Acetoanaerobium sticklandii: one gene and its partner. The protein of the gene in region 2 interacts with the protein of the main gene of each other region in a pairwise test. Links are inferred from orthologs where the notes say so. Each region holds a gene or a part of one and is shown on either strand. Other genes may lie near its edges. The genes, in order: clpB and CLOST_RS07345.

The links.
Region 1: the proteins of CLOST_RS07345 (region 2) and clpB interact in binary tests that used the Escherichia coli proteins (3 or more experiments, as listed by UniProt). The link is inferred for Acetoanaerobium sticklandii from one-to-one orthologs.

Annotation. Positions count from the first base shown.
Region 1 is NC_014614.1:2,109,794-2,119,506, forward strand. Bases 5,012-8,167 are described here. They hold clpB (ATP-dependent chaperone ClpB), read right to left. Parts: upstream 7,809-8,167; coding sequence 5,214-7,808; downstream 5,012-5,213. Other genes in these bases: CLOST_RS09995 (AI-2E family transporter), read right to left, coding at 5,012-5,126; CLOST_RS10005 (pseudouridine-5'-phosphate glycosidase), read right to left, coding at 7,839-8,167. In the rest of the region: CLOST_RS09975 (cyclase family protein), read left to right, coding at 127-759; CLOST_RS09980 (D-cysteine desulfhydrase family protein), read left to right, coding at 862-1,851; trpB (tryptophan synthase subunit beta), read right to left, coding at 1,912-3,099; CLOST_RS09990 (methylated-DNA--[protein]-cysteine S-methyltransferase), read right to left, coding at 3,455-3,913; more of CLOST_RS09995, read right to left, coding at 3,957-5,011; more of CLOST_RS10005, read right to left, coding at 8,168-8,753; CLOST_RS10010 (PfkB family carbohydrate kinase), read right to left, coding at 8,769-9,713. UniProt on the Escherichia coli protein: Part of a stress-induced multi-chaperone system, it is involved in the recovery of the cell from heat-induced damage, in cooperation with DnaK, DnaJ and GrpE. Acts before DnaK, in the processing of protein aggregates.
Region 2 is NC_014614.1:1,593,314-1,601,530, reverse strand. Bases 4,916-7,900 are described here. They hold CLOST_RS07345 (sulfurtransferase TusA family protein), read right to left. Parts: upstream 6,528-7,900; coding sequence 6,303-6,527; downstream 4,916-6,302. Other genes in these bases: CLOST_RS07335 (LysR family transcriptional regulator), read left to right, coding at 7,509-7,900; CLOST_RS07340 (YeeE/YedE thiosulfate transporter family protein), read right to left, coding at 6,570-7,280; CLOST_RS07350 (YeeE/YedE thiosulfate transporter family protein), read right to left, coding at 5,724-6,257; CLOST_RS07355 (FAD-dependent oxidoreductase), read right to left, coding at 4,916-5,714. Outside these bases: CLOST_RS07375 (aminoacyl-histidine dipeptidase), read right to left, coding at 1-653; CLOST_RS07370 (HpcH/HpaI aldolase/citrate lyase family protein), read right to left, coding at 731-1,867; CLOST_RS07365 (hypothetical protein), read left to right, coding at 2,046-2,456; CLOST_RS07360 (molybdopterin-dependent oxidoreductase), read left to right, coding at 2,474-4,429; more of CLOST_RS07355, read right to left, coding at 4,491-4,915; more of CLOST_RS07335, read left to right, coding at 7,901-8,217. UniProt on the Escherichia coli protein: Involved in thiosulfate metabolism.

The DNA of each region.
Region 1 (9,713 bases), 520 kb from region 2 along the record:
ATTAAGATACTCCTTTTGTATTATAAGCAAGATAAATAAGCTTATTTCAAGAGGAGTATTTTTTTATGGGCTTTTTTTATTTATTTTTACATGATAGACTAAAAAAAAGAACAGGCGGTGGATACTATGAAAATATTCGATTTAACTCATATGATTAAAGAACAAATGCCAGTTTATCCAGGAACCGAGCCCCCATCACTTAAAAATACTAATACTATAGAGGTAGATGGGTTTGCTGAAAAGCTGTTTAGTATGTATTCTCACACAGGGACTCATATAGATGCTCCTAAGCACATGGTAGAAGAAGGGCTAGGACTTGATGATTTTGATATATCAAAATTTGTAGGAAAAGCTATTCTAATTGATGTAACAGAGGTATCAGATAACATTACTCTCCCAGATTTGATTGATTATGAAAGATTTATAGAAAGCTGTGATTTCGTAATTTTTTATACAGGCTGGAGCAAGTACTGGGGTTCAGAGCAGTATTTTGACAACTTTCCAGTTTTAGAGCACGATGCGGCAAAATGGCTCTCTAACTTCAAGCTTAAAGGAATAGGTATTGACGCTATCTCTATAGATGCTGTAGATACTGTAGATTTTGACAATCATTATGTATTTCTTAACCAAAATTTCATAATTATAGAGAATCTAACTAATTTGAGTGAAATTCCAGAAAAGCAATTTACATTTAGTGCTCTACCACTTAAGACCTTTGATGCTGATGGTTCTCCAACAAGAGCTATAGCAATGCTGTAATAATAAGAAATACGCCAATTATAACAATAAAGCTGTCCCAAAATATTCTGTATTCACAATGAATCCAAAATAAAGAAATCAATTTAAGGAGGCTTCATAAATATGAAGATGCCAAGAAAGCTAACTATTGCTAATCTACCAACAAATATCGAACATTTAAAAAGATTATCATCAGAGCTTGGAAATGTAGCTATCTATCTTAAGCGTGATGACCAAACTGGAACTGAGGTGTCTGGAAATAAAATCAGAAAGCTGGAATTTGCTATAGCTGAAGCTATTGATAACGGTTATGATACTCTTATCACCTGTGGAGCTGTCCAGTCAAACCATGCCAGAGCTACTGCTGCAGCCGCCGCAAAGATTGGTTTAAAATGTCACCTGATTTTAAGAGGAAGTAGTGAAGATGTCTTTGAAGGAAATTACTTTTTAGATGGATTATTTGGAGCAAGTATTGATATTGTGGATAGCGAAGAATTTAAGAATATAGATAAACTACTAAAAGCAAAGCAAGATGAGCTAGAGTCTAAAGGAAGAAAAGGCTACGTGCTCCCTATTGGAGCATCAAATGGTATCGGTGGTTTTGGATATTTTTATGCCATGAATGAAATTCTAGAGCAAGAAAAAACTCTAGGTATCCACTTTGATGCTATAGTTACAACTGTGGGTTCTGCTGGTACTTTTGCAGGACTTCTCTATGCCAACACCCTCGTAAAAAATGATGCTGTAGTCTATGGTATAAATATCTCAGCTGACAGAGAGTATTTCGCTGGTGAAACTAAAAAAATCATAGCTGAGATGAATGAGTATACTGGAGAGAATATCAGCCTTTCTTACGATGAAATTTCTATTATTGATGGATATGCCGGAAGAGGTTATGGACTTAGTACTAAAGAGGAAATAGATTTTATAAAATACATAGCTAGCTTAGAAGGTGTAGCTCTTGACCCTGTGTATACTGGCAAAGCATTTTATGGTCTATATAATGAAATTAAGAAAGGAAATTTATCTAATCATAAAAATATACTCTTTATTCATACTGGTGGAATTTTCGGCTGGAAAGCTGAGCAAAGAGATATTATAAAGAATTTCTAATAAAACCCTAGATTACTCATAGTGATGGTTTTATCACAGAATAATCTAGGGTTTTTCTATTCAGTTTTTATCTAATAAGTTCATTTCTTTTACTTGATTTACGTCTTTATCTCCTCTACCTGATAGATTGACAATGATCGTCTGATCTTTTGACAAGGTTTTTGCTAGCTTTACTGCATATGCAACCGCATGAGCGCTTTCTATCGCTGGTATTATGCCTTCAGTTCTAGATAGAAGAAAGAATGCCTGCATCGCCTCATCGTCTGTTATAGCAATGTACTCAGCTCTATTACTTTCTTTGTAATAGCTATGCTCTGGCCCTACTCCAGGATAGTCAAGTCCAGCAGCTATAGAATGAACTGGAAGAGGCTCACCATTTTCATCTTGTAAAGTATAGCATTTGAAGCCATGAATAACTCCTACGCTTCCTTTAGAAATAGATGCAGCATGTTCATTTGTGTCTAGTCCTTTTCCTCCTGGCTCTACTCCTACAATTTTTACTGAGAGGTCATCTACAAATGGTGCAAACAATCCTATTGCATTACTTCCTCCTCCTACGCAGGCTACTATATAATCAGGCAGTTTACCTTCTACTTCTAAGATTTGCTTTCTTGCTTCTTTTCCTATTACGCTTTGAAATTCTCTTACCATTGTAGGATATGGATGTGGTCCAACTGCTGAGCCTAGAAGATAGAATGTATCGTGAGCATTTGCAACAAAATCAGCTAAAGCTTCGTCTACTGCATCCTTTAGAGTTGCTGTCCCTGTAGTTACAGGAACTACTTTAGCCCCTAGCATCTCCATCCTAAAGACATTTAGCTCTTGTCTTTTTATATCTATAGCTCCCATGTAGATGATGCATTCCAGTCCCATCAGAGCACATACCGTTGCTGTTGCCACTCCATGCTGTCCAGCTCCAGTTTCTGCTATTATTCTCTTTTTGCCCATTCTCTTTGCCAAAAGCACCTGTCCCATTGCATTGTTTATTTTGTGAGCTCCTGTATGGTTCAAATCCTCTCTTTTCAAATAAATCTTAGCTCCTCCTAGTTGCTCAGATAATCTTTTTGCAAGGTATAGAGGATTTTCACGTCCTATATATTGGCGCTGGTAGTAGGCAAGCTCACTTAAAAACTCCTCATCTTCTATGTACTTATAAAAAGCTTCCTCTACATCTTTTAGTACATTTTTTAATTCCTCAGGTACAAAGGCTCCTCCAAATTGTCCAAAATAACCATTATTTCTTTCCATTACATTTCCTCCTTTTTTCCATAAAAAAAGCCCCCATACATAAATAACTCATGTATAGAGGACGATTGCTCGCGGTGCCACCTCAAATTGGTATAGAAAAACCCACTCATTCAAATACGGGCCACAATGGCCGATATTCTATCTCTATAACGGGAGAACCCGGGGTTCCTACTTTAATTCAGTCTCCACTCGTAAGCCCATTCATAGTATTTATTGATATCGGACTCTCACCTACGCCGACTCTCTGTAATCCTTTCACACTACTACTATCCTTACTCAACGCTTTTCATAATTTATGGATATTTTTAATTACTGACTATATTACGAGTAATAAAACCATATGTCAAGTATTTTTTTATTTTTCTTCTAATTTCAGAAGATACTCTTTAATTTCGAGTCCTCCACCGTAGCCTACCATCTTTCCAGTGCTTCCTACTACTCTGTGACATGGAATTATTATAGGTATAGGGTTTCTATTGTTTGCCATGCCTACTGCTCTAGAAGCTTTTTCATTTCCTGATAGTATAGCTATTTTTTTGTAGCTTGCCGTTTCTCCATATGGGATAGTTAAAAGGTTAGTCCATACTTTCTTTTGAAATTCTGTACCTTTTGGGTTAAGCTTTACATCAAAGCTTTGTCTTCTTCCTTCAAAATACTCTGCTAGCTGATTCTTTACTTCCTTCAAAAATGCAGTTTCTTCTCTAGGGATGTCTTTAATTATTATCTCTCCAAAATCTAAGCAGATTAATTCTTTATTTTCTTCTATCAGTGTAAGCTTTCCTATAGGCGAATCCATTACTAGTAGCTTTTTCATTTACTCATCCTCCACTTAAACCAAAACTTGTCTCAATTATTCTTTATACACTATCAGGCTCAATTTCTTTTTTTGCCAGTCTTTTATGAACTGATTTTCTAAGTAGACTGTATAGTACTGAGCTAAGCGGAACTCCGAGTAGCATTCCAAGCACCCCATAAGCACTACCTCCTAGTGTAACTGCTACAAGCACCCAAATGCTTGGAAGTCCAATCGAACCACCTACTACCTTTGGATATATTAAGTTTCCTTCTAGCTGCTGTAATACCAAGAAGAATATAACAAACCACAGGGCTTTTATAGGGCTGACCATGAGTATAAGAAACACTCCAACTATAGTTCCTATAAATGCACCAAATACAGGGATAAGTGCAGTAAATCCCACAAGTGCTGAAACTACTAAAGCGTATGGGAGTCTAAGTATCAGCATTCCTATAAAGCAAAGCACTCCTATAATAACAGCCTCTAAAAACTGTCCTGTTACAAAGCTTGAGAAAATTCCATTTGAAAGCTTAGCAATATCTAGAATTTCTATTACGATATTTTCCGGAAGATAAGCATATAATAGCTTTTTAAATTGTTTAGATAGGGTTTCTTTTTGAAGTAGTACATATATTGCAAATACTAGCCCAAGCACAAAGTTTAATAATGCACTAAATATCGATGATGTAATTCCTATAGTGGTATTGAAAAGTGCTGAGCTTCCTCTTGATAGAAACTGAGATATCCACTGCCCTATTTTTTCCCAGTTTAAATCCGAAAATGCAATTGAATTTATTTCAAATGGAAGAGATGCCAATATCCCACCTAGCCAATTTTGAATTTTTTTCATGAAATCTGGAAATTCTTTAGACACTATTTCTACTGTGTTTTTAAATTCGGGTACAATTAAAAATAGTAAAATCCACACCATGGCAACTACTAAGGATAAGCTTAATAGCAATGAAATTGGTCTTATCCATTTTTCAATTTTCGAAGGATTTTTAGTATTAGTAGACTGCTCTAATCGCTTTTTTAAAAAATCCTCAATCAGTCTCATTATCACATTTAGTATAAATGCTATGCACAGCCCTACAATAAAGGGTGTCAAAAGTGAAACCACATAACCTATGACTGATAGTACTTTTGGCAAATTAGACATGATAGCATAGAGAGCTATAGCAAAGGTTATTATTCCCAGTATTTTTTTGATATTCGCTTTAGACAGGTCCATCTTAGTTCCTCTTTTCGCTTTTAAATTCAAATTAAGGAATGGCATAGCCATTCCTTAATTAAAAAATTATATCTAATTTTTATTTTATCAGATTTTACTGCCAATTGATAGGTCTGCTTCATGCTTATCAATATAAATCGTCTGATAATCTTGAACTTCACCTTGAATTAGCAATCTAGCAATAGGAGTTTCTATATGCTTTTGCAGATACCTTTTTACTGGTCTTGCTCCGTATACTTTTGAGTAGGAATTATCTGCAATGAAATTCTTTGCATCATCACTTACTTCTAGCTTGATATTTCTATCACTTAGTCTATTTTGAATATCTACTAGACTAAGCTCTACTATTTTTACTATTTCACTCTTTGTAAGAGGTTTGAACATCACTATATCATCTATTCTGTTCAAAAACTCTGGTTTAAAGTTAGCTCTTAGTGTATTTAGTACGTTTTCTTTCACTGCATCTGAGATTTCCCCAGATTCCTGCATACCATCTAAAAGTAGATTACTTCCTATATTTGAAGTCATAATAACTACAGTGTCTTTGAAGTTTACAGTCTTGCCTTTGGAGTCTGTCAATCTTCCATCATCAAGCAGCTGAAGCAAGGTATTGAATACCTCTGGATGAGCCTTTTCTATCTCGTCAAATAATATCACGCTGTATGGCTTTCTTCTTACCGCTTCAGTGAGCTGTCCACCTTCTTCATAGCCTACATATCCTGGAGGAGCTCCTATAAGTCTAGCTACTGTATGCTTTTCCTGATATTCACTCATATCTATTCTTACGATATTCTCTTCAGTGTCAAACAGAGCCTGGGCTAAAGCTTTTGCAAGCTCCGTCTTTCCTACACCTGTAGGTCCTAAGAATATGAAGGAGCCTATAGGTCTTCTTGGGTCTTTGAGTCCCGCTCTTGCTCTTAGCACTGCATCAGCTACTAAGTCCACTGCTTCGTCTTGTCCTATTACTCTGTTGTGAAGAAGGCTAGGAAGATGCAGTAGTTTTTCTCTTTCGCTTTCTACTAGCTTTGTTACAGGTATTCCTGTCCATTTTGATATAATCTCAGCAATTTCGTCTTCTGTTACTTCTTCTTTTAATAGCTGGGCTTTACTTTTTGCTTGATTTTCTCTTTCACTTTCTAGCTTTTTCTCAAGCTCTGGAAGCTTTCCATGCTTTAGCATAGCTAGTTCTTCTAAATCATATCTTCTTTCTGCATCTTCTATCTTATGTCTAGTTTGTTCTATTTCTTTTTGTAGGTCTTTTATTTTTATTATATTTTCTTTTTCTAGCTCCCACTGACTTTTCATTGAGCTATACTGCTCTTTTAATATTGCTAGCTCTTTTTGAAGGTCTTCTAGTCTTGCTTTTGATGATGTATCTGTTTCTTTTTTAAGCGCTTGCTGCTCTATTTCCATCTGCATGATTTTTCTGCTTATTGCATCCAGCTCCGTAGGCATGCTGTCAATTTCTGTTCTTATCATTGAAGCTGCCTCATCCATAAGGTCTATGGCTTTATCTGGCAGGAATCTGTCTGAGATGTATTTATTTGACAGCACTGCGCAGGCAATAATAGCATTGTCAGTGATTCTAACTCCATGATGAATTTCAAATTTCTCTTTTATCCCTCTTAATATGGATATGGTATCCTCTACATCTGGCTGGTCTACTAGAACTGGCTGAAATCTTCTTTCTAGAGCTGCATCTTTTTCTATATATTTACGATATTCATCTAAAGTTGTAGCTCCTATACAGTGAAGCTCTCCTCTTGCAAGCATAGGCTTTAAGAGGTTTCCTGCATCCATTGCACCTTCAGTTTTACCTGCCCCTACTATAGTGTGAAGCTCATCTATAAATAAAATAATTTGTCCCTCTGACTTTGAAACTTCATTTAGTACAGCTTTGAGCCTTTCTTCAAACTCTCCTCTGTATTTTGCTCCAGCTATGAGGGCTCCCATATCCAGTGCAAATATAGTCTTATCCTTTAAGCCTTCTGGCACATCGTGATTTACTATCCTTTGGGCAAGCCCTTCTACTACAGCAGTTTTACCTACTCCAGGTTCTCCGATGAGCACAGGATTGTTTTTAGTTCTTCTAGATAGAATCCTAATAGCTCTTCTTATTTCTTCATCTCTTCCAATTACAGGGTCGAGCTTGCCTTTTCTAGCCATCTCAACCAAATCTCTACCGTATTTGTTTAGAACATCATAGGTATCCTCTGGGTTTTGGCTAGTTATTTTTTGATTACTCCTCACCTTGCTTAGAGCCTGAAGAAATTCATTTTTATCAATATGGTATCTGCTGATGATGTCTTTAGTATAGCCTTGATTTTGCTCTAAAACAGCAAGATACAAATGCTCCACAGATATATATTCATCTTGAAATACTTTAGCTTCGTCTTGAGCTTTTACAAGAACTTCGTTGTATCTTCTGGATGGATATACACTGCTTACTGACTCTCCTTGAACCTTTGGAAGCTTATCTAGATGATTTCCAAGGTCTATTAAAATTGCTGAGACATTCTTTCCCATCATAGTCAGTAGCTTGGATATGAGACTATCCTCGCTTGCAAGCAGTGCATAGTGCAGATGCTCTGTTTCCATCTGCTGATGGCCAAGTCTCAAAGCCATTTCTTGTGATTGAACTATGGCTTCTTGAGACTTTTGAGTTAATTTCTCCATGTTCATTTATGTTCACCTCTTTGTTAGTTTATCAAATTAATCTAATTTAGCTAGCTCTACTGCTATTTGAGAGCCTACTCTCGCATTGTTATATACTAGCTCTATGTTTGCAGCTAGGCTATCTCCTTTTGTTGCACTCTTAAGGTAGTCAAGTAAGAATGGTGTTACCTTCTTTCCTTTTATTCCACCTGCTTCAGCTTTTTCTAAAGCTTCTTCAATAGACTTATTGATAAATGTTGGCTCTAGCTCATGCTCTTTTGGGATAGGATTTCCAATTACTACTCCACCTTTTAGCTTCATGTTCCATTTATCTGCTATAACCCTTGCCATTAGCTGTGGACTCTCTATACTATAGTCAGCTTTGTATCCACTTTCTCTAGTGTAAAAAGCTGGGAAATCCTCTGTTTGGTAGCCTAGTACGGGAACTCCTTGAGTTTCTAAATACTCTAACGTAAGTCCGATATCTAGTATAGATTTTGCTCCTGCACAGATTACTGCAACAGGTGTCTGAGCTAGCTCCATAAGGTCTGCTGAGATATCAAAGGTATCTGTAGCGCCTCTATGCACTCCGCCTATTCCTCCTGTAACAAATACCTTTATTCCTGCCATGTGAGCAATTATCATAGTAGATGCTACTGTAGTTGCTCCATTCATTTTGTTTGCTGTGATATAAGGTAAATCTCTTCTACTTGCTTTTACTATGTCTTTAGCTGTTGCAAAATATTCTAGTTCCTCTCTTGTAAGTCCTGCCTTTAGCTTACCTTTTATTATTCCTATAGTGGCAGGTACTGCGCCATATGATCTTACGATTTCTTCTACCTTAAGAGCTGTTTCTAGGTTCTGTGGATAAGGCATACCATGTGATATGATGGTCGATTCAAGTGCTACTACTGGTCTTTTTTCCACTATTGCTTTTTCTACCTCTGGACTAAGTTCTAAATAATTTTTCATAATTATCCTCCGTTTTTAATATAATTTAATTTCAAATTCTATATCAGTTAGCGTTTTTTCTATTTCTGATTCTGACATTGCTGGATTAATTGTACTGTAGCTTTTCAGTGCTGTAAGTGAAGCTCCAGTCGCATAGGTGCAGGCTTTATCAAGCTGACTTCCCTTTAGATAGGAGCTGATAATCCCAGCCATAAAAGCATCTCCTGCTCCTGTTGCACTTTTTATATCCTTTGCTTTTGCCTTAAGAAAAACTTCACTTTTTTCATCACAGGCAAACACACCTTCACTGCCCATACTTATAAATACTTGCTTCAAGCCTTTTTCTAAGAATTTTTCTCCAGCTTTTCTTATATCATCTATGGTATCTGCTGGAATTCCAAGTAAGTCGCTTACTTCATGTCTATTAGGTTTAATAGTGTGGATATACTTTAGTGAATCCTTTAATCTCATAGCTTTTTTACTGGATACTGGGTCTACAAATATCGGGATATCTGAAAAATTCATCCCAATATAATCTATAGTTTTTTTAGGAATGTTGGTGTCCAGTACGATTATATTGGCATTTTTTAAAAGCAGCTGATTTTCCTGAATGAAGGTCTCATCTATTAGCTCGTATATTTCCATTTGAGATATAGCAACTCGCATGTCATTTTGCTCATCCATTATAGATAAATACATCGATGTAGGATAGCTATCAGATATCAAGGAGCTTTTCATATCTATACCCATATCTTCGCTTTCTTTTATGAGCTTTTGTCCGTAAAAGTCATTGCCTACTGCCGATATAAGTCTCACTGGAATATCGAGCTTTGCTAGGTTTTCTGATATGTTTCTACCTACTCCACCTAGCGATGTCTCAATCTTTCCTGGGTTTGAATCATATAGCTTTAAGCTTTCATTTGGAAATCCTTGAAGGTCTATGTTTGAGCCTCCAATTACAGTGACTTTTTTTTCTTCGCT
Region 2 (8,217 bases):
ATATCTGAACCTGAATGGCCACCTTTTAAACCTGAAATAAGGACTTTATATTTTGAATCCAAACTAGGCTTTGATTTCTTGAAATCCAAATACATGTGATGGTCAATTCCTCCAGCAGAAGAAATATAAAATACGCCTTCTTCTTCAGCATCTAGATTTAACAATCTGCTACCTTTTAAATTCTGTGGATTGAAAAATTCGGCTCCCTTCATAGAAGTTTCTTCTTCTGTAGTAAGAATTACTTCAATAGGAGGATGCTCAAATTCATCAGAAGAAAGTATAGTAAGTGCATATGCTATAGCAATTCCATTATCTGCACCAAGTGTAGTTCCAGTAGCTCTAAGCAAACCTTCATGTTCTGTAAGCTTTAATGCATCCTTAGAAAAATCATGAACTATACCTTGATTTTTTTCACATACCATGTCTAGATGGCCTTGTAAAATGACAGTCTTTGAATTTTCATAGTCTTTGGTAGCATTTTTTTTAATTATTACGTTACCAGTAGTTTCTTCAATAAATGCTTCTAAATTGTTATCTTTGGCAAACTTTATAAGGAATTCAGATATTCCCGCTTCTTCTCCTGAACATCTAGGAATTTTAGTTATTTCTTTAAACCAGTCCATTACAATCTGTCCATTTTTTGATAATTGCATAACAAAACCTCCATCATAAAATTTCTTTTATATATATAGAATATCATACATAATTTGTTATTAAAAGTTATATTAACTTAAAATAAATCTACTGCAGAATAGTTCTCATTTAAAACGCCGTAAATCTTGCTTAAGCTTAGAATTTTATTTGACCAAATTTTATTATTAATCTGCTCGCCATAATTTAATGAAGGTTCGTTTGAAGAATTGATACTAAGAGCAAGCTCATAGTCTTTCCTTTCAACACTATAAAGAGCGTTGACAATAGATATTTGATTTGGGTAAACGACTGTTTTGCCTACACAGCCATTTAATTTATCAAGCAATATCTCCCTTATGAAGCCATCTAGAGAAGGATCATGTGTAAAGGCATGATTATATATAACTTTGTTTTGGTCAAATGAATTGCTGCTTTTTGAAACAGTCTGAAAAGAAGTTATTTTTTTATCCCATGAAGATGAGTATATTGCTATATCTTCGTAACTTAAATTTATAAAGCTGTTTATTATGTCGTAAATTATACTAGCTGTTATTCCTACATCATAAATTGACATTGCTTCAAGTGAATTTACTCCAAGAACTGAATTAATATAAGAACCGCCAATTCTTATACCTAAAATCATATCTCTATACTCAAATATTGTTTTTTCTAGAGTAATTAATTCAGATATTCTAGAAGCTAGAGAAATAATTTCTTTGCTTTCTATTATTGGAAGTGCATATATATATTCTGAAATCAATCTTATTTTTTTTACTGTACTTAGATAAGCATCTGCGTTATTTGAGTTAAAGTTTGGCAAAAAAAATCCAGAAATATATGAAATTATGTCTTTTTCTTTAATTAAAATTTCATATAGTCTTTCGAATTGTAAAGGATCCCTAACGTGAATAAAAAACAAGGGAAGCTCATCTTTATTTATTCGATTTTCATTTTCAGCCATTTTTAAAGTCCTTAATGTATTGAGCAGAGTTTTTTCTGCAATATTAATATTTCTCTCTTCGATTAGATTTTCAAAGCACATTACGAAAGATGTAAGATGAGAATATCTTTTTTCTAGCAAATAGGGAGCAATATATTTAGTTGCTGGAAGGTATAAGGTTGCGCCTAGAGCATATCTTAACTGATTTTTCTTTGTTGTATTATCAAAGGCTTCTGGTTTTTTATAGAAAATTTTATTAAGTTCAGAATCTGATAAGTGCATATAATGTCTCATAGTAATTCCCCTTTCAAAGTTTATGTAATTAGCGTTAACCTTAAGGGAAAAGCTGATATTAGATTTATACTCATAATCTAGAACGTAGAAACATTATTTTATAATTGGAATTATTTATATAAAAAGGTTATAATGATTTTGTAACAAGACATTAAATTTATGGGTTGAAGGTGATGAAATGAAAGAAAACATGTTATATTTTGACTGGTATGTAGATGATAGAGTTTATTCGTTAGAATACGCAGGAATAGAAGATGATTTGGCTGTTTTTGAAACTGACAACTACATTTTGTATTTAACAATAGTTGGAGATACTTTAATTAAGAAAGATAATTTAAAATATAAAAATTACGATGATTTTCCTTTGGACTTGAGGGAGCTAATTTCTAAAAATGGAATACAAGAGGAGTATGGATCATATAAAGTTATAGAAAGCTGTTATTTTAACTATTGTGTAAGCAAAAAAATAGGAGACGAAGAAGAGTTTCTATGTTGCTTTAATACGTTTAACCAAATAGGGTCTCAAGATGAAGAAAAATCTAAAATGAATCAATTGATTAATAGTTATATCGATACAATTAATCAATAATATTCTAGGAGGATGGTATGGAGTTTAAACGTGCTTGTACTTTAGATTGTTTTGATTTATGTACATATGTGGCTAAAGTAGACGAAAATAAAGTAGTCTCTATAAAACCAGATAAAAATCATCCTTACACTAAAGGGTTTATGTGTTCGAAAGGGATGAAGCACTTAGATAGACTTTATGATAAGAATAGATTAAAAACGCCTTTATTAAAGGTAGATGGGAAATTTGAAGAAATCTCATTTGAAGAAGCTGTTAATATTTTTGCTGATAAAATAACAAAATATACATCGCAGTATGGCTCCACATCGATTTTAAGATATAGCGAATCAGGAGATTCGTCAGTTATGAAAAGCATAGCTTGGGAGCATTTTTTTAATTACTTAGGAGGAATAACTACTTCTAAAGGAGGGACCTGCTGGGCAGCTGGAATGGAAGCTCAGAAATGTGATTTTGGAGGAGCTTTAGGTCATTCGTTAGAAGATTTATTAAACTCAAATGCTGTAATTTTGTGGGGGAGAAATCCTGCTAATACATCGGTTCATTTAATGAAAGCTGTGTTAGATGCACAAAAAAATGGAGCGACGATAATAACAATAGATCCTATAAGCACAGAAACTGCAAAAAAATCTGATTACCATATAAAGCCAAAGCCTGGAAGTGATGATGCGCTTGCTATAGGAATCATTAAAAAACTTTTATTCAAAGACAAGTTAGATTATCAATATATAGATAAATATTCTCATAAGGCGAATGAGTTTATTGATTATATTAAAAGCATAGATATGAAAATCATATATGATAGAACTAGTCTTAGTGAAGAAACCTTTGATTTTCTTGCAGATATTTATATCAACTCTCCGTGTGCAACCTATATAGGATATGGAATGCAAAAATACAACAATGGCGGAAACTCAGTTAGACTTATTGATGCTCTTTGTTTTTTAAGCAAAAATATAGGAGTAGAGGGTGCAGGAGCAAATTATGCAAATAGAATTTATCCTTTGCTTTTGAATCTAGATCCTTTTAAGAGTGAAAAATATAAAAAAAATGAAAGGGAATTCTTTGTAAATGAATTTGCTGATTTTATTAAAGCCCAAGTAGAAGAACCTGTTAAGATGGCTATTATTTCTACTGCTAACCCAATGTCTCAATTTGCAGATGTACTTAAGTCTCATCAGGCATTTATATCTATTGATTTTACAGTAACCTTCGATATGTTTATGACAGATACTGCAAATTTATCTGATTTAGTTATACCATGTAGCAATACTCTAGAAACTGAAGATTTGATTTATAGCTCGATGAATTCCCCATATCTCAATTACAATGCTAAGGTAGTAGAACCTGATAATATTTTGATGGATGAATTCGAGTTTATAAAAGCGGTTTCAAAATTGATAGGTATAGATTTTTCAGATATACCAAAGGAAGATTACATTAATGCTGTAATTGAGTCTGTTAAATCACAGGGAGTAACGCTAGAATCTCTAAAGAATGATTATGTAAATTTGCAAGCTAGTAGTGTACCCTATAAGGATTTGATATTTCAAACTCCATCAATGAAATATGAGTTCTATTCAGAAAGAGCTAAAGCTTGGGGATATCCTATGGCAATGCTACAAAAAAATACAGAACTTGCTAAGTATCCATATAGGCTTATTACTCCACACAGAAAAGACTCATTATTTAGCCAACATCTATTCGACTATGAGGGAATACCAGTAGTTTATATATCTGAAAAAATTGCAAACGAAAAAGAACTAAAAAATGAAGATATAGTTATAGTCAGAAATGACAAAGGAAGTATAGAAGCCAAAGTTAGGGTACAAGGTGATGATGAAGTAGTATATATTTATACAGGCTATCACCAAAAACACGGAAATCCAAATATTTTGACCTCTAGCGAGAGCTCTGATATTGGAGGACAAGTCTCTTACCATGAAACATTCATAGATATTGAAATGAAAAAATAGACCCTTTAAAGGGTCTATTTTTTAGGGTTTTACTATGATTAGGTTTAGTCAGTTTGTTTAGTTAAATAAATGCTGCTTCTATATCTTGCTCATTATCTATTTCTTTGATGATTTTAGATATTTTACCATCTCTAGTAGCAACAAGAGCAGGGAAAGTAGTAACTCCAAGTCTGTTAGCAAGACCGGTTGATTTATATATATCTACTTTTGTCACTTTAACTTTGTCTTTATATTTTGCTTCAAAGTTGTCTATTATTGGAAGAAGCTCTCTACATTTTTCATCAACAGCATTCCAAATATAAACTACGCCTGGAAGGTCTTTGCTCATGATTTGAGTGTGGAAGGTCTCGCTTTCTGCAAGATATTTTTCTGCTGCGTAACCAGCAATAGCGCCATCACCAACTGCTGTTGCAACCTGCTTAAGGAATTTATCTCTAACATCACCAGCAGCAAAAACGCCTTCGATATTAGTTTCCATTTTTTCATTTGTAAGCATATAACCATTCTTATTCATATCAAGAATACCTTTGAATATTTCTGTGTTAGGAATATATCCAATGAATAAGAAACAAGAATCTACATCTATAGGAATAATTTCATTAGTTTTAACATTTCTTAAGTTTACTCTAGTTAGTCTTTCATCACCTTCAAAACTATCAACTACTGTATTCCATTTGAAATCCATTTTTGAGTTTTGAAGAGCTTCATTTTTTGCTATTTCGTTACAGTCCATCTTACCTGTATCATGCATTACAGAAACGATAACTTTTTTAGCGAACTTAGTTAAAAACATACCCTCTTCAATAGCAGCATCTCCACTACCAATTACTAATACTGTTTTATCTGTATTTGAAGCAGCGTCGCAAGTAGCACAAAATGAAATTCCTTTATCATATAGGAAAAGCTCCTCATTTTTAGCTCCAGTTAATCTAGGTTTTCCGCCTGAAGCAACTATAACGACTTTAGCCTCGAATATATTTCTAAATGTTTCTACTTTTTTTATTTCGCCTTCTAAATCAACAGATTTTACATCTGTAAGCTTGAATTTTACTCCAAATTTCTTTGCTTGCTTATGAAAGTTGTCCATTAAACCTAGACCTGTTGTTCCTTCTGGAAACCCAGGATAGTTTTCAATTTCATTTGTATATGTAGCAAGTCCACCTACTAAAGATTTTTCTATTACTAGAGTGTTTAATCTAGCTCTGCCGCAATAGATTGCAGCTGTAAGTGCAGCAGCTCCACCACCTATAACTACTACATCATATGATTCAACTTTTTTATTCATTTTGACCTCCTACATGAAGTATTTTACTAAAAGTTTGCTACCTAAAAAAGCTCCTATGAAAAGCGCTATTCCAAATACCCATCCAGATAATGATAGGGAAGCAATACCACTATAGAATGCTCCTATATTACATCCATAAGCTAGTCTAGCGCCATAACCCATCAAAAATCCTCCTAGAACGGCAGCTATTACTTGTTTCTTACTTTTTATTTTTTTGAATTTAAACTGAGATGCCATTAGCGTAGAAAAAAGTGCTCCAACAATTACACCTAAATTTCTTATTGACCCTGGATCATTTAAAAATCCAGCTTTTAAAGTTGCTTGAGCACTTTTTGTACTAAAATAGCTCCAGCTATCCACACTTCCACCAAATAATTCAAATACCCAAGCGCCCCAATTTGCAAATGGTCCACTAACACCCCATGGGTTACCAGTAACAGCAAAGGTTATTATTTGAAAAACTGAAAGTAATACAGCGCCCATAACATAAGTCATTGGATCCTTAAACCATAATTTATAGTATTTATTATTCTTTATATCCAAAGAGATTACCTCCTTAATTTTCGTTTGTATAATAGAAAAGGCATATTATGCCTTTTCTATTATTACTTCCCACTCACCGTCGTCTACTTCTTCGATTTCTACATTATGTCCTTCTTTTCTTGCCCACTCAGGTACGTTTTTCATTGCACAGCTGTGGTCGATTTGTACTATAAGTACATCACCAGCAGATAACTCTTTCATAGCATTTTCTGCTTTAACTAGTGGAATTGGACAAGCCTCGCCTAGACAATCTAATATTACTTCTTTCATTTTAGAAATCCTCCTTAAAATTTTTAATTAAAAATTAGTATTTTAATTAGCTTCATTGGTTTTTTTATTTTCCCATTTATCAGCTAAAATATACACACCTGCAATAATAAGTAACTGTACAACTAAGGCCCCGGCCCAGCCGAAAATATCTGGAAGGAAAACTGATGGTCCTTTAGAAATAAATACTTTATGCCACCAGCCAAAATTATTTGCACCAACCAAAGAACCTATTACAAAGAATACTAATGATAGCATTTGCATTTGAAATCCTTCTCCAACTCTCATTAGAGTTCCAGAAGCACAACCTCCTGCTATAACCATACCTATACCGAAAATTACTCCGCCAACTATAGTTGCAAAGCTTATTGGTACTATGTAACCTTGACCAGGAATAGGAAGCCCGTTTATATGTGCTCCGTATTTTATTGCTGTAAATCCAAGAGTAGCAATTGCTAAAGCTACCATTACAGCTCTAGTAACACTAGTGCTTCCGGTTAAAAGTGGGTCTCTCATGGAAGCTGTAAAGCAAAATCTTGATTTTTGAAGTATAAATCCAAAAGCATTACCCGTAATCCAAAAGAAAGCTAAACTACTAGATTTTGTTGATAGATAAATACCAAACAATACAATGAAGAAAAAAATTCCTATTCCAAAGGGAATCTGATTCTTCTTAGGTTTTCTGCGTGAGCTAGATGAAGCTCTACTACTTCTTCTTGAAGAAGCAGAAGTTTCTGTAGAATTAATTTCAGACATCTTTCGCACTCCTCTTGTTATATTTTTATTAATCTCTTTATGCTTTGATTATAGCATAAGGCAATAGGTATTACTTATTGCTTGTGATTATATAATATAAGTACTTTCTATGGTAGAGGTTTTGCTATAAGTATTGCTTATAATCTTATAACTAGATATAATATTTGTTAATAAAATAACTGTTTAGATATTTCATATAAATTTTGGATTAATAAGGAGATTACTCAAATGAACATTGAATATTTAAGATTTTTTTATGAGGTAGCATCAGTGAAAAGCATATCAAAAGTGGCTAATAATTCACATATTTCACAGCCTGCACTCAGCCAGCAGATACATAAATTGGAGGATAATTTAGGATATAAGCTTTTAGATAGAAGCAATAAAGGAGTTCAATTAACTGAGGCTGGTAAAATTGTTGAAAAATATGCAAAGAATATATTAAAGGTATATGAAAATATGCTAGTAGATTTAAATGATATAAGCAATAACAATAAAGCTATAAGAATAGATGCCTTTCCTACGATGGCAACTTATGCACTTCCATGTACTATATATATGATAAAAGAAAAATACTCGAATTATAATTACTATCTTAATTCCGACTACTCACAGAAGGTTGAAAGCAACATAATAAATGACGTTTGCGATGTGGGATTTATTGAAGGAGCACCTGATAATAATGATTTATTTTATTCCTCAGTTGGTAGAGATAGAATGGTGATTGTTGCAGGAAAAGATTATGATATACCAGATAAAATAGCTGTGGATGAGTTAAATAGGTTTCCAATGATACTTTTAATCGAAGAGTATAAAGCACAAAAAGTATTAGAAAAAAAACTTATGGATTTAGGCTTTGATATAAAAAAACAGAATGTGTTATTTAGTTTAGATTCTATAGAATCTATAAAAACATTATTGATAAAGAGCTTAGGAA